DNA from 3 places in the Pseudomonas sp. R4-15 genome. Region 2 is predicted to be linked to each of the others. Evidence: riboswitches for the same ligand, from Rfam matches in the RefSeq annotation. Region 2 holds a riboswitch; each other region holds the start of a gene.
The links. Region 2 has a riboswitch for cobalamin ahead of ACYRGX_RS12475 (CbtB domain-containing protein). Riboswitches for the same ligand answer to the same signal wherever they lie in the genome.

Region 1: another riboswitch for cobalamin. It lies ahead of btuB (TonB-dependent vitamin B12 receptor); the one in region 2 lies ahead of ACYRGX_RS12475 (CbtB domain-containing protein).
Region 3: another riboswitch for cobalamin. It lies ahead of ACYRGX_RS00240 (TonB-dependent receptor domain-containing protein); the one in region 2 lies ahead of ACYRGX_RS12475 (CbtB domain-containing protein).

The regions. Positions count from the first base shown of each region.
Region 1 covers NZ_CM147293.1:3,367,856-3,372,985, forward strand. The annotation lists gene ACYRGX_RS16025 (hypothetical protein) at 1-482, opposite strand, end outside; gene btuB (TonB-dependent vitamin B12 receptor) at 496-2,367, opposite strand; cobalamin riboswitch at 2,482-2,705, opposite strand; gene ACYRGX_RS16035 (metallophosphoesterase family protein) at 2,875-3,732, shown strand; gene ACYRGX_RS16040 (chloride channel protein) at 3,845-5,130, shown strand, end outside.
Region 2 covers NZ_CM147293.1:2,613,855-2,618,984, forward strand. The annotation lists gene rlmKL (bifunctional 23S rRNA (guanine(2069)-N(7))-methyltransferase RlmK/23S rRNA (guanine(2445)-N(2))-methyltransferase RlmL) at 1-700, shown strand, start outside; gene ACYRGX_RS12465 (hypothetical protein) at 700-975, shown strand; gene ACYRGX_RS12470 (CbtA family protein) at 1,240-1,941, opposite strand; gene ACYRGX_RS12475 (CbtB domain-containing protein) at 1,955-2,140, opposite strand; cobalamin riboswitch at 2,230-2,428, opposite strand; cobalamin riboswitch at 2,495-2,690, shown strand; gene cobO (cob(I)yrinic acid a,c-diamide adenosyltransferase) at 2,828-3,436, shown strand; gene ACYRGX_RS12485 (ABC transporter substrate-binding protein) at 3,436-4,242, shown strand; gene ACYRGX_RS12490 (FecCD family ABC transporter permease) at 4,239-5,130, shown strand, end outside.
Region 3 covers NZ_CM147293.1:49,977-55,106, forward strand. The annotation lists gene dxs (1-deoxy-D-xylulose-5-phosphate synthase) at 1-377, shown strand, start outside; gene ACYRGX_RS00235 (methyl-accepting chemotaxis protein) at 2,171-2,815, shown strand; cobalamin riboswitch at 3,012-3,225, shown strand; gene ACYRGX_RS00240 (TonB-dependent receptor domain-containing protein) at 3,322-5,130, shown strand, end outside.

The sequences.
Region 1 (5,130 bases), 750 kb from region 2:
AGCTGGCGCGGGTAGTAACTGGCAATGCGCGCGACGAAGCCGGCCAAGTCCGCCTGGGGGTAATGTCCGGACAGGAAATAGAAACCGCCGCCGGAGATCAGGTAAGCGCACAACGCCGTGCAGCAGACCAACGCGGCCAACGCCAGCAGGTCACGCGCCTCGCCCTGGGCACGCTGGGCGAACAGGCGTCCCGCGCCCCACAGGCAGGCGTAGGCTGGCAGCAAGGCCCAGTACGCCGGCGACAGACACCAGTCCGTGATCTGCCCGCCGCGCAGCGCTGCCCAATCCAGCAACGAGGCCTCGACGAACAGCGCGGCGAAGCCCCAACCCGCACGCAGGTAGAGGCCGGCGAGGAAGAACACCGCCCAGGACGCACTGGGCAAGGCATCCAGGCTAGCGAAGTGCTGACCGCGGGTGACCGCCATCAGCACGGCGAGGGCCAGGCCGATCAGCAGACGTTGCTGCAGGGGGAGAACGGGCATCGTCGGGTCTCCGTCAGAGCGCCTGGTAGCGCAGGGTCAGGTAGAAGGCGCGACCGGGTTGTTCGTAGGTCTGCGCGGTTTCGTAGTCACGGTCGAACAGGTTGGCCAGACGCGCCTGCAGGCGCCACTCGGCATCGATGCGGTACTCGCCGCGCAGGTCCACCAGGGCGTAGCCGGGCATCCGTTCGTCGTCGGCATTGTCGTTGCCGTCGAAGCGCTGGCTGGCGGCGTAGAGGGTCGCGCCCACGCCGAAGGCCTCGCCCAGGTCGCGATCGGCGTCCAGGTTGAAGGTGCGCTTGGCGCGACGTGCCAATTGCTGGCCATGGTTCTCGCTGCTGCGATCCTGCGGGTCCATCAGCGTGGCGCTGGCCGCCAATTGCCAGCCGGCCCATTCGCCGCGGACCCTCGCCTCCAGGCCGCGAATGCGCGCGCGCTCGACGTTTTCCGGCCGCATCGGGCTGCTGCCGGCCCAGACGATCATGTCGTCGATCTGGTTCTCGAAGGCGTTCAGCTCCCACTCGCCCCAGCCGGCCAGCCCGCGCAGGCCCAGCTCGTAGCTGCGCGATTTCTCCGGAGAGAGATCGGGATTGCCGGCGGTAAAGGCGCTTTCGGGGTAGTAGAGGTCGTTGAACGAGGGCGCGCGGAACGCGGTGCCGTAGCTGGCGTTGAGCGTCAGGTCGTCACGCAGCGCGTAGCTCCAGCCGAGGTTGCCGGTGTCGTGCTCACCGAACGCCTGGTTGTCGTCATGGCGCACGCCCAGGGTCAGCCCGTGCCGGCCAAAGCGGCCCTGGTACTGCAGGTAGTAGCCACGGTTGTCACGCGAGTCCTCGGCGTAGTTGTCGCTGGTATCGATGCGATCACGCTGGAAGTCGAAGCCCGCGCTGAGCAACTGGTTCTCCGCCAGGCGGATATCGTTCTGCCAGCCGAAGGTGTCGCGGGAGGTATTGAAGCGCGAGTAGAAGTTGCCGGCGCGGTAGTTGTCGGCGCGATCCTCACTGTGTCCGCTCTGCAGCACCACCGTCCAGGACTGGAATACGGCGAAACGCGCGGAGCCGGAGATCACCTGCTGCTCCCCATCGGCATAGGGCTTGCGGGCGCTGGCGCTGGAGGAGCTGGGGTCGTACTCGCTGTGGGTGCTCGCCTGCAGCCAACTGCCTTCGAGCTGCAGGCCGTTGTCGAAGTGGTAGCCGCCACGCAGCGAGCCTGAGGTTTCCCGGTAGCCATCGGCGTCCGGCTCGTAGCTGCCCGGCGAGGACGCCCGGTAGGCGCGCGCATTGGTGCCGTCGGTTTCCTCGCTGCTCACGCCCAGGTCGAACCAGCCGCCGCCGTGCCGCGCGGAAACACCCGCGCTGCGGGTGTAGCTGGAGCGACTGCCCGCGCCGATCGACAGATAGGGTTTGAATCCCTCGCCGGAGCCCTTGCGGGTGAAGATCTGCAATACGCCGCCGAGCGCCTCGGCGCCGTACAGGCTCGAACGCGGCCCGCGCACCAGTTCGATACGCTCGATGCGCTCCACGGGAATGTCCTGCAGGGCCGCGGTGCCGGTGGTCGCGGAGCCGATCTTGACGCCGTCGACCAGCACCAGCAGTTGCTTGTCGCTGACCCCACGCAGGTACAGCGAGGTGCTGGTACCGCGCCCTCCGTTGCTGGCGAACTGCACGCCGGGCAGGCCGCGCAGCAACTGCGGCAGGCTCTGCGCCTGGCTGCGCTCGATGTCTTCGCGGGTCAGCACGCTGCTGGAGGCGACGTCGACCAGCGCCTGGTCGGTCCGCGTGGCGGTCACCACCTGTTCGGCCAGGGTCAGGGATGCGGCCAGGGCCGCGGGAGAAAAGCAGGATGCACCGACCAGCGCCCAGGCGATCGGCGAGAAACGTACAGGATTCAAGCGAGGTTCTCCGTCGTGCCACCCGCACGACTGTCAGTCATCGTGGGCAGACGGAGAAATGGACGCGAAACGGGACGGGCGCCGACGGCGCACTCCCCGCCGTGCCCGCCGCACTGCCATGAGCTGCGCCAGGCCGGTCTCCGGGCTCGCGAGCGACGGGCAATATCACCCGCCAGGACACGCACCTTCCCGTGCTTGCGCACAGTGGTCATCGCGTATCCGAGGCTCGCCTACCGTTGCGGGGGCAGCGCCGGAATGCTCCCGCGCAGCATGCGCGCGGAGGTCACCGGCTTCCCTGTTTCACCCTCGGGGCAGCGCCGGCACGAAGCTGGCGGATGCCCCGCCGACGTCATGCATCGGGCGGGCACCTGAGGCAGGCGGCAGGTTAGAGCGCGAGGCTTCGCGCGTCAACGACGGCGCTGTCGCGCCGTGGGGAATCTTTTTGCCAGCATGCGTTTCGAAACCTGCAGGACCCCAATTCGACAACGCCGCGGTATCCTCTGGCCTATGACGACCATCGTGCAGATCTCCGACACCCACTTCGGCACCGAACAGCCCGAGGTGGTCGCCGCCCTGGAAGCCCACGTGCGCGAGCGTCCGGCGCAATTGTTGGTGCTTTCGGGCGACATCACCCAACGTGCGCGCAACGGCCAGTTCGCCGCCGCCCGCGGGTTTCTCGACCGCCTGCAGGCCGACGGCATCGAACGTTCCCTGGTGATCCCCGGCAACCACGACATCCCGCTGTACAACCTGCTGGCGCGCTTCCTGCGGCCGTACGGCAACTACCGCCGGCATTTCGGCAAGAACCTCGAGCCGATCTACGAGGACGACTGCCTGCTGGCCATCGGCCTCAACACCACCCATCCCAAGCGCCACAAGGACGGATTGGTGAGCCGCGGCCAGGTGCGCCGGGTACGTCGCCTGCTCGAACGCGGCGACCCACGCAAAGTGCGCATGGTGATCGCGCACCAGCCGTTCGGCTCGATGGTGCCCAGCGATCTGAGCAACCTGCAACGCGGCGCCCTGGCGGCGCTGACCTGCTGGGCGGACGTCGGGCTGGACCTGGTGATGGGCGGGCACATCCATCTGCCCTACGTGTTGCCCCTGCGCAATCAGTACCCCAGCCTGAGCCATGACATCTGGACGGTACAGGCCGGCACCACCCTCTCCTCGCGGGTACGCGGCAGCGCGCCGAACTCCTTCAACCGGCTGTGCATCGAGCCGGGTGAAAACAAGCGCGCACGGGTCGAGCGCTGGGACTTCCAGCAGGGCCGCTTCGTCCTCGGCGCCCGCTTCGAATTGGGCTGGAAGGCAAGCGACGCGATGCTGGGCCTGGCACCCGTCCAGGCCCCTATCCCTTCCTAGGAGGGGTTGCGGAGGAGGAACGTCAACGCCGGCGCAAAGCCTTCGCGCATGCACGAGCGGGCAAAGAGGGTCATAATCGCCCACTTCGCTCTGTAACAATCCATTTCCGCCGATGTCCGAGCAACCCAGTCCATCGCCCCAACCGGCGCCCAGCCCCACGCCCGCCGCGAGCAAGCCTGGCCGCTTTCGCCGCCCACGTTGGCGGGAGTGGCGACAGCGCCTGGCCTTCTGGGTCGGGGCTCTGCTGGTGGGCCTCGCGGCCTTGGCCTTCGCTTGGCTGGCGGACGAATCCTTCGCGCTGTTCAAACGCATGCTCGGCGCCGCCAGTTGGTTGCCATTGCTCATCACCCCCGCGGGCTTCGCCCTGCTGGCCTGGGTCACCCATCGCTGGTTCGGCAACGCCAAGGGCAGCGGCATTCCCCAGGTGATCGCCGCCCTGGAAACGCCCTCGCTGCGCTTCCGTGCCCAGGTACTGGCGCTGCCGGTAGCGGCGATACGCATGCTCTTCACCCTCGGCGCGCTGCTGGTCGGCGGCTCGGTGGGCCGCGAAGGCCCGACGGTGCACGTGGGCGCCGCCATCATCTATGCCTTCGGCCGGCGCCTGGGGCTGCACGACCGCCGCACCATCGCCGGACTGATCCTCGCGGGCGGCGCGGCGGGGATCGCCGCGGCGTTCAATACGCCACTGGCCGGGATCGTCTTCGCCATCGAAGAGCTCAGCCGCACCTTTGAGCAGCGCTTCAGCGGCCTGGTGCTCACCGCGGTGCTGATCGGCGGCGCCGTGACCCTGGGCCTGATGGGCCACTACGCCTATTTCGGCAACATCGGCGGCAGTCTGCCGAGTGGCTGGGGCTGGAGCGAGGTACCGGCCTGCGCCCTGCTCGGCGGCGTGCTCGGCGGGTTCTACGTGAAGCTGGTGCTGCCGACCCAGGAGGGCTGGCTTGGACGCATGTGTCAGCTACGCGGGCGCTTCCCGGTACGCTTCGCCGCCGCCTGCGGCCTGCTGCTGGCGCTGCTCGGGCTGGCCTCGGGCAACCACGTATTCGGCACTGGCTACGAAGAGACCCGTGCGCTGCTGGAGGGCGAGCCGATGACCGATGCGAGCTTCCTGCTCTGGAAGTTCCTGGCCAACGTGGTGTCCTACCTGTCCGGCATCCCCGGCGGGCTGTTCTCGCCTTCGCTGAGCATCGGCGCGGCCTTCGCGCCGTTGCTCTCGCTACTGCCGGACGTGGACCCACGGACCTGCGCCCTACTGGGCATGGGCGCCTACCTCGCTGGCGTGACACGCTCGCCGCTGACCGCCACGGTAATCGTCCTGGAACTCTCCCATAGCCCCGACCTGCTGATTCCGATGCTGGCGGCCAGCGTCATGGCCTCGAGCATCTCTGGATGGATCGC
Region 2 (5,130 bases):
CCAGGCGCTGGAGATTCCCGCCGAGCGGGTGGTGGTCAAGCGCCGCGAACGTCAGGCCGGCAAGCGCCAGTACGAGCGTCAGGGCGACGCCGGGCGCTTCATGGAAGTGCGCGAAGGCGATGTGCGCCTGCTGGTCAACCTCACCGACTACCTGGACACCGGGCTGTTCCTCGACCACCGGCCGATGCGCCTGCGCATTGCCCGCGAAGCCGCCGGCAAGCGCTTTCTCAACCTGTTCTGCTACACCGCCACGGTCACCGTGCATGCGGCCAAGGGCGGTGCCCGCAGCACCACCAGCGTCGACCTGTCGAAGACCTATCTGGATTGGGGGCGGCGCAACCTGGCGCTCAACGGCTTCTCCGACAAGCACCGCCTGGAGCAGGGCGACGTGATGGCCTGGCTGGAAGCCGACCGAGGCGAGTACGAGCTGATCTTCATCGACCCGCCGACCTTCTCCAACTCCAAGCGCATGGAGGGCGTGTTCGACGTGCAGCGCGACCAGGTCCGCCTGATCGACCTGGCCATGGCGCGCCTGGCCAAGGGCGGAGTGCTGTACTTCTCCAACAACTTCCGGCGCTTCGAGCTGGATGCGGACCTGAGCGCGCGCTACGCCATCGAGGACATCAGCGCGCAGACGCTGGACCCGGACTTCGCACGTAATCCGAAGATCCACCGCTGCTGGCGCATCACGGCGCGCTGATGTTCGAGGTGTGCCGCGGGGTGTTGCTGGGCGACCCGCCGGTGGTGGCGCGCCTGCGTGCGGCGGGTTTCGCCTGCGAGGCCGGCAACTGGGCCTTTCGCTTGCCCGCGCTGCATGCCTGGCTGGCGCCTCCGGAGAACTACCGTGACTGGCGCCGCGCGCTCTACGCCGGGGACCTCAACGCCCGGCTGCGGGAGCTGGGCGGTGAGGTGGTCATCGCCGAAGCGGCTGCGCGAGTCGACGAGACCCTTTACATGTTGAGGCGGATCGCCTAGGGCCTGTTCCCGTTTCATTCGCGAACCGCGTTGTCGCCAGAAATGGCCTGCGGTTAGGCGCAGGACGCAGCCAATGGCCACTCCCTTGGCAAGTCCTGCAACGACAGCGCAGGTCATTTCTGGCACAACCCTACCGGCCGGCACCTGTTTTGGCGCGATACGGCGTTACTCGTCTTGGACTTACCCCGGTAAGCCCTGCGACTTGCGCCTTGTCTCGCGCCAAAACAGGTGCCGGCGCGGCCGTGAATGAAACGGGAACAGGCCCTAGCCGCGCAGCGAGGCGGACTCGCGACGGAAGAACCCGGCGCACAGCCAGCCCAGGGCGGCCCAGAACAGCGCGTTGGTGACCAGCGAGGCGTAGATGAACTCCTGCGCCAGGGCTTCCGGCGCCAGGCTTTCGTGGACCTCGGGGTGCGGCGCGCCGATCAGGTGGGGCAGCGGCAACAGCAGCAGGCCCAGCAGCTTCAGCGCCCAGTGACGGGCGAACACCAGCAGCGCGAGGCCGACGGCGGTCGCGCTGGCCGCGCCGATCCACCAGTACTGACGCAATTCCAGCGCCGCGGCGGCGGTGCCGGGGACCTCCGGCGGCAGTCCGAGGGAGGGCGCCAGGCTGAACACCGCGAAGCCCGCCAGTCCCCACAGCAGTCCCTGCCAGGTGTGCGCCGGATGGCGCAGGGTGAACAGGCCGGCAAGCATCAGCGCGAAGCCAACCGCCACCACCAGGTTGGCCAGTGCGGTGAAGGCCGTACGCGAAACGCCATCCTCCGGCGCCCAGGCTTCGTGGTCATGCGAGTGAGTGGGTGTGCCTGCTTCGTGCTCATGTGCCTGCTCGGCAGGGGCGCCGGCGCTCTCGTAGGTCTCAGCCTGGAGAATCAGCGGGGTCACCCAAAAGCTCTGCAGCAGCGTCAGCAGCAGGGCCGCCAGCAAGCCCGAAAAGCCCGCGGCGCGCGCGATACGTGTGATCATCGTCGACACCCCGTCAGTGGCACGGGAACGCCGCGCTGTGGCGCGCGTCGTGGGTGGCGTTGTGCACGATCTCCAGGTGGGAGAAGCCGGCGAACCAGATCAACGCGCAGCCGAGCAGCAGGCTGCCCGCGGCAACGGCGATGCGTTGGGATAGGGGAAGGGCGGCGCTGGCGCCGTGGCTCAGGGTTGCGTTGTTCATATCGGGCCCTCTTGGGATACCAAAGGAGGGGTGCGCACGTACGGCGATGCCCAAGGCCCGCGCCGACGCATCCGCCCACCGCGGTCGTCTTGGTTGATGTATTCCAGGCCGGTCTCCGGGCTTGCAGGGCACGATGGATGCAGCCTTCCCATGCCGTGGCACAGTGGCGCAATTGCGGACCATCACCTGCTTACCGTTGCGGGGGCAGCGCCGGAATCGTGCATTCGCACTCACCGGACTTCCCGTTTCACCCCGCTCTCGCGGGACACCTGAAGCGGCGGGAAAGGTGCCAGCATGGCGGCTCGGCGTCAACGTGTCGGGGTGAAGATTGCCGGGCAGGGCGCAACCGGCTACCCTGCGCGGCGACGAACAGGTGCCCCGCGAGAGCGGGGTGAAACGGGAAGTCCGGTGACCCCGCAAGACGGGTAGTCCGGCGCAGCCCCCGCTGCTGTAAGCCTGACGTTGTCGCACGAGCCACTGAAGATGCTTCGGGAAGGCGCGGCAACGGTTGAAGGCGAGCCAGAAGACCGGCCCGTTCGCCCGCACATCAAGGTGCGCCCCGGGGTGTGGGCGAGCGCCGAAGCGCCGGTCGCATCGCGAGTGGCGCATTCGTTTTCTGTGGCCTTCGGCCGCAGCGCTCCCGTTCCGGCCGCATCGACAGACTGTCCAGGCTGCCGGAGCCCCTCCATGATCGACGAACAGAAGAAGCAGAACCACGCCGAGCGCATGAAGCGCAAGAAGGCCGTGGTGGATGCGGGCATCGAGCGCGCGCAGATCGAGCGCGGCGTCTTCGTGCTGATCACCGGCAACGGCAAGGGCAAGAGCACGTCCGGCTTCGGCACCCTCTACCGCGCCCTGGGCCACGGCCACCGCTGCGGCGTGGTGCAGTTCATCAAGGGTACCCAGGCCTCCGGCGAAGTCATCTTCCTGCAGCAGAACCTGCCCCAGGTGACCTACCACGCCATGGCCACCGGCTTCACCTGGAACACCCAGAACTGGGATGCCGACAAGGCCGCCGCCGACCAGGCGTGGGCCTGTGCCGAGGCCATGCTCGCCGACCCGGCGCTGAATCTGGTGCTGCTCGACGAGTTGACCTACATGCTCAAGTACAACTACCTGGACAGCGAGCGGGTGCTGGCGGCGATTCGCAATCGTCCGGCGCACCAGCACGTGATCGTCACCGGCCGCGCCGCACGGCCGGAGCTGGTTGAGCTGGCGGATACCGTGAGTGAAATCCGCGACGTCAAGCACGCCTTCGGCGCCGGTGTGAAAGGTCAGGCCGGCCTGGATTTCTGATGCGTCTGCTTGCGCTGCTCCTCGTGCTTTGCGCCTGCCAGGTGCAGGCCGCATTGCCGAGCCTGGTTTCCACCAATCTCTGCGCCGACCAACTGGCGCTGAGCCTGGCGGCGCCCGGACAATTGCTCTCGGTGTCCCGGCAGAGCCAGGACCCGGCCCGTTCCCGTTGGGCGCGGCAGGCACGCCAGTTGCCCGGCAACAGCGCCAGCCTGGAGGAGGTGCTGGCACTGCATCCGGACATCGTCATCGCCTCGCGGCGTTGGCTGGCGCATAACGGGGGTGAGCTGCTGCGGCGCAACGGCATTCGTGTGGTCACGCCCAGTTATCCGGTCAGTTGGCCGCAGATTCTCGCCAGCACTCGCGAGTTCGCCACGCAGATCGATCGCTCGGAGGCGGGCGAAGCGCTCGCCGAGGACGTCGAGCGGCGTTTGCAACGCCTGGGGCAGCGCGGTCACGCACCGCGGCTGTTGTACCTGCGCACCAACGGCGGCAGTGCCGGGCGCGAGACCTACGTCGACACGCTGTTCGCCGCCCTTGGCGCGCGTAACGCGCAGCGGGTGCGGGGTTGGGGAACGGTCTCCCTGGAGGCGTTGCTCGAGGACCCGCCGGACGCCTTCGTCCTTGCCGACATGCCTGGCGACCAGGGCCTGGCGCGCTCGGCCTATTCGCGCCACCCGCTGTTCCAGGCGTTGCTCGAGCAGCGGCCCGCGGTGCGCCTGCCAGGCAACCACTGGGGATGCAGTGATTGGCAACTCATCGACAGCGCCGAACAGCTCTCGGCGGCGCTGCAGGCGGTGAACCTGTGAGCCGCTGGCTGAATCCGGCCCTGCTCGTGCTGCTGGCGCTGTTGGCGCTGTTGGCGCTGGCTTCGCTGCGCGTCGGTCCGGTGCCGCTTGCCACCGGCGAGGTGGCGAGCGCGCTGCTGGCCGCGCCGGTGGAAACGGGCGACCTGTCGCGTCCCGCAGTGCGCCAGCAGTTGATCGTGCAGCAGGTGCGCCTGCCGAGGGTGCTGCTGGCGATCCTCGTCGGTCTCTCGCTGGGTTGCGCCGGCGCGGCGCTGCAGGGTCTGTTGCGCAATCCGCTGGCCGAGCCGGGGCTGCTGGGCGTCAGTTCCAGCGCCAGTCTCGGCGCGGTGCTCTGTCTCTACTACGGGCTGGCCGGGGTCAGCGCCTGGATGCTGCCGCTGACGGCGATGGGCGCGGCGGCCCTGGCCACGCTGGCGCTGTACCTGCTGGCGCGCCGACGCGGTGGCAACCTGACGCTGATCCTCGCCGGCATCGCGCTGTCCTCGCTGGCCGGCGCGGCGACCTCGCTGGCCATCAGTCTGGCACCGACGCCGAGCGACATGCAGGACATCGTGCTCTGGCTGATGGGCTCGCTGGCCGACCGCAGCTTCGCCGACCTGCGCCTGAGCACACCGTTCATTCTGCTGGGCGTCGGGCTGCTGCTGGCCTGTGGACGCGGGCTGGACGCCCTCGGCCTGGGCGAGGACGAGGCCGCCAGCCTGGGCATCAACCTGGCGCGCCTGCGCTTGCAGGTGGTGCTCGGCTGCGCGCTGTGCGTGGGCGCCAGCGTGGCGGTCAGCGGGGTGATCGGCTTCGTCGGCCTGGTGGTGCCGCACCTGTTGCGCCGCGCCGTGGGCTATCACCCGTCGCGGCTGCTGCTGGCCAGTGCGTTGGGCGGCGCCGTGCTGC
Region 3 (5,130 bases), 2.1 Mb from region 2:
GCGTACTGCGCCGCGAGGGCAGCAAGGTCGCCATCCTGGTCTTCGGCGTACAGCTCGCCGACGCCTTGCAGGTCGCCGAGACCCTGGACGCCAGCGTGGCCGACATGCGCTTCGTCAAACCCCTGGACGAAGACCTGGTGCGGGACCTGGCGGCGAACCACGAGCTGCTCGTCACCGTCGAGGAAAACAGCGTGATGGGGGGGGCCGGCAGCGCGGTCAGCGAGTACCTCAGCGCCGCGGCTCTGCAGACCGAGGTGCTTCATCTGGGTCTGCCGGATCGCTATGTCGAGCATGCGAAACCCGAGCAGATGCTCGCCGAGTGCGGCCTGGATGCCGCCGGCATCGAGGCCGCCATCCGTCGTCGGCTAGCGGACTGACTGCCCCCTTTGGCGCAGGCAAACCCGCCCCCTGCACCGGCCCCGCTCAACGCCATCGAGCACCGACTGCTCACCGGTCGTCGCAAAGCCCACCCTACGGTGGGCTTTGTCGTTTCAGAGACATATCGCGCACCTATTCTGAACCGACACCCTGCGTGCGAGCGCCTCACGAGCCTTATTGCGCACTCAAACGTCCAGCCTCGGCAAACCGGCACGCGACTTGCTACCCGCGCCCGTTTATCCGTTTTTTTTGGAGCAAGGCGTCCATGGAACTCAAGAGCCAGCGCATGCAGCGGTCGAGTAACGAACGCCATTGGCTGGGCTGGTTTGGCAGCAATGGAGCCCTGAAGCTGCGCTGGGCTAGCCTGGTGAATCGCCATCAGGCTGCACGTATCGAGAAGACCTTCGAAGGCCTGGTGCAGACCCGCACCCGCTTGCTGATTAGCTGGGCCAAGCAGCACTGGCAGCAACTCGGCCAACTCAGTCAGCATGTCGCCAGCCAGTGGCCAGATGTCGACGAGCGCTGGCTGATGACGATCCAAGCGAATCTGCCGGAAGTCTCCGAGTTATTCGTGGTCGCCGCCGATAGCGCGATCCTCGCGTCCAGCCGTCCCGGCCGAAAGGGGCAGATACATGAGGCAAGGGCACTGGCCCAAGGGCTGCGCGACAAATTCCTCCAGGGTCCCTACTGCGATCCGCTCACCGAACGCTTCGGCGCCACCCGCTCGCGCTTCCATGATGCCGTGACGCTGATGTTCCACCAGCCTGTCCAAGTCGCCGGACAGGCCGCAGGCTGCCTCTGTGCCCGCATACCCAATGACGTACTCAGTGACCTGATCCAACGTGAGGCTGGGCACGTCTACCCGGATTCCGGCGACAACTACCTGTTCATGGTCAAGGCGGTCTTCGATCCGAGCATCGCCCAGGGTACCGCGCTGTCTCGCTCACGCTTCGAGGACGACACATTCAGCGGCGGCGAAAACCTCAAGCAAGGCGTAAGCACCGCCTTCGGCAGCGTCCGGGTACAACGCCAGACCGAGTTCGAACTGCGCTTCACAAACCCGGCGACAGGAGAATTGCACCCAGGCGTGCGCGAAACCATCCACCGCGGGCATAACCTCTTCGTGCTCTATCCGGGCTATCCGGACTATCGCCACATTCCAGTGGTCGGCGCGGGCACCACCTTGCAATTGCCCGGCTCCCCGGACACCTGGGGGATGATGTGCGAAGGCGATTTGGCCGAGGTCTATCGCCCGCGCAGCAGCAACTATCGTCTACTGCGCAGCCTGCTAATTCATCTCGCCGTGGTCGCCGCCGGCTACGCCGGGGGACGCTGGCTGGGGCTGACCCAGCCAGCGTTGGATGCACTTGCCGGAGGACTCGCGCTGGGCGCCATGGGCAGCTTCTGGGCGCTCAGCCTGCGGCCACTCTCACGCCAACTGCAACAGCTATGCGATTTTTTCCTGGACACCGCCGAGTGCGGTGCTCCGCTTTCCAGCCGGCTCTCGGCGGAGCACTTCCGCGCTGACGAAAGTGGAGAGCTCGCGCGCTGGGTGAACAGCTTCGTCGACAAGCTCGACACCACCATGAACAGCATCAAGACCGCTGGAAATGCGCTCAGCCGTACATCCAGCGAACTCGGCCTGGCGTCTGCCCAGGCCAGCCGTTGCGCCCAGGACCAGCGCACTGCAGCCGGTATCACCGCCGAAGCCACCGATGGGGTAAGTCGTAGCATCGGCGAGATGAGCGAACACATGCTCGACAGCACCAGCGCTTCGCAGCGCACCCTGGCCATGGCCCGAGAAGGCGCTGCGCAGGTGACCCGAACCACCACCGAGATCGGCCAATTAGCCAAGCAGGTCCAGAGTGCCTGGGAAAAGGTCTCCGGGCTCAACAGCCAAGCCCAGTCGGTAAGCAACCTGAGCAATTCGATCCGCGGCATCGCTGAACAAACCAATCTGCTGGCCCTCAACGCCGCCATCGAGGCCGCGCGGGCCGGCGACTCCGGGCGCGGCTTCGCGGTGGTCGCCGACGAGGTGCGCAAACTCGCCCGAAATACCACCGAGGCGACCCAAGCGATCGCCAGCAGCCTGGCCGAGATCATCGCGCAGATCGCCCAGGCGGCCGAATCCATGGAGGCCTGCCAGCGCAGCGCCGGCGGCAGTGTGGAGCAGGCACAGGAGGCCGATCGCACGCTGCATCTGATCCAACAGGAAGTCGCCGCGATGCAGCGTCGCATCGAGCAGGTCAGTCAGACGATGCACGAACAGCACGCCCAGGCGCAGGCCGCCAACCAGCAGGCGCAGACCATCACCCAAGGCGCCATCCAGAGCACCAGCGCGGCACAGGAAGCACGCAGTGCAACGCTGGTGCTGGAACAACTGGTGCTGGACCTGCACAAAGCCGCCGCCAACCTGGGTGAAAGCCAGGCGGTCTGAGCCAGCGGACGCTCACAACCCCCGAGCCTTCACTCGGTGTCCAGATAGGGCGACTCGAGTGGCGCTGGCGCGAGGGACAGCGCCCATCCCGCCAAGGGAGATAGCGAATCACCGAACCGCTACATGAGCGTCGTTCAGGCGCCCAGCTCAGGGGTTTCGCTTGCCTGCATCGCACAGTGCCATTAAGGTGCGCGCGATATCTGTTTGCCATCCTGGTGCGCGTGCCCCGCACGCGTGAAACGGGAAGCCGGTGAGCCCCAGGGCAATTCCGGCGCTGCCCCCGCAACGGTAATCGACGTCGGTCCATTCCCCTGGGCCCACGGCTGCTCCAACGCCACTGTGCCGATCGGCATGGGAAGGCGAGCCGCCGAGTCGAAAGCCCGGAGACCGGCCAGGATGGACGCTACCAGGTGCTGCGGAGGGCCGCACCGTCGAGCACGGGTGCCCGTCGTCCGCCGTTCGCTATCTGCCCTCCTCGAAGCCTTCTTTCGCCTTTGAGGACGTCCATGAAACTCACTCCCCTGGCGCTGGCGATCAGCCTGCTGCCGACCCTGCCCGCCACCGCCGAAGAGGTCTCGCGCGAGGACGCGCTCAAGCTCGACGCGCTACTGATCACCGCCGACCGCAGCGTGGAAGAACGCGCGCAGAGCAGCGCGGCGAGCAGCGTGTTCACCCGCGCCGATATCGAGCGGCTGCAACCGACCGACGTGCTCGACCTGCTGCGCCATGCCCCGGGCGTGAGCATCACCCGCAACGGCGGCCCGGGCAGCCTCTCGGGCCTGTTCATCCGCGGCACCAGCAGCGCCCAGGCGCTGGTACTGGTGGATGGCGTGCGCATCGCCGGCGCCTCCAGCGGCCTCACCTCGCTGGAATACCTGAACCTCGACCAGATCGAGCGCGTGGAAGTGGTACGCGGCGGCCGCTCGGCGCTCTACGGTGCCGACGCCGTCGGCGGCGTGGTGCAGATATTCACCCGCCGCGGCGAGGCGGGCCTGAGCCCGCGCGTGCACTTCGGCATTGGCAGCCACGGCACCTTCGAGCGCAGCCTGGGCCTCTCCGGCGGTGACGCGCAGACCCGTTTCGACCTCGGCGCGTCCCTCGATGAAAGCGATGGCACGCAGCGCACGGACCTGCCCGGCAGCGAGGACAGCGCTTACCGCAACAAAGCCTTCAACCTGAGCCTGTCGCATCGCTTCAGCGACAGCCTGCAGGCCGGCGTGAACCTGCTGCGCCAGACTGGCAAGGCGGAATATGACAACACTGACTACCCGACCACCCCCGCCGATACAGACTTCGAGCTGTCGAGCGCCAGCGCCTTCCTCGACGCCCGGCTCAGCCATTACTGGAGCAGCCGGCTCGAACTCGGCCATGCCGAAGACCGGCAAACGTCAAATGCGTCCTATGGCATGTCCCTCTACAACACCTATCGGGATCAGGCGTCCTGGCTCAACACCCTCAGTCTCAGCGAGACTCAACAGCTTCAGTTAGGTGTCGACTGGTACGAGGACGAGCTGCATAGCGCTCCGGATTTCGCGCAGGACTCACGCTGGAACCATGGGGTCTTCATTCAACATCGCCTGGAAGCCGAACGCTTCGCCACCGAAGTAGGGGCGCGCTACGACGATAACCAAGCGTACGGCGGCCACACCAGTTGGAATGCCGCTGTCACTTACCACCTGGATGACACCAACGATCTCATTGCCTCCTACAACGAGGCATTTCGCGCCCCTAACTTCAATGACCTCTATGATCAGTACGGCAACGGCAACCCGGACCTGAATCCCGAGAAGGCGCGCACCCAAGAGCTGCAATGGCGTAGTCAGCTGACAACCGAGACACGTCTGGAGCTCTCGGCCTACCACACCGTTATCGACGACGCGATCGTTGGCTACCCATCGGTCAACGTGGACAAAGCGCGTATCCAAGGCCTGGAAACCAGCCTTTTCTATACGCTGCCCGGCTGGCAGGCCCAGGCGAGCTATTCACTGGTCGATGCACGTAACGCCAGTGGTGGTAGCAATGATGGCCAGCGTCTACCGCGCCGTCCGCAGAATACATTCAAGTTCGACCTGGACCGCCACTTCGGCGACTACAGCATCGGTGGAAGTTGGCAGTTGGTTGGCCATAGCTATAACGATGTGGCCAACGCGGAGGAAATCCCGGGCTACGGCGTGCTCGACCTGCGGGCCAGTTGGCTGGCGCGCAAGGACCTGCGCCTGGAATTGAAGATCGACAACCTGCTGGACCACGACTACTACCAGGCCACCGGCACGGCCTATGATGCGAGCTTCGCCAGCGTCCCCTTCCGCTACCAG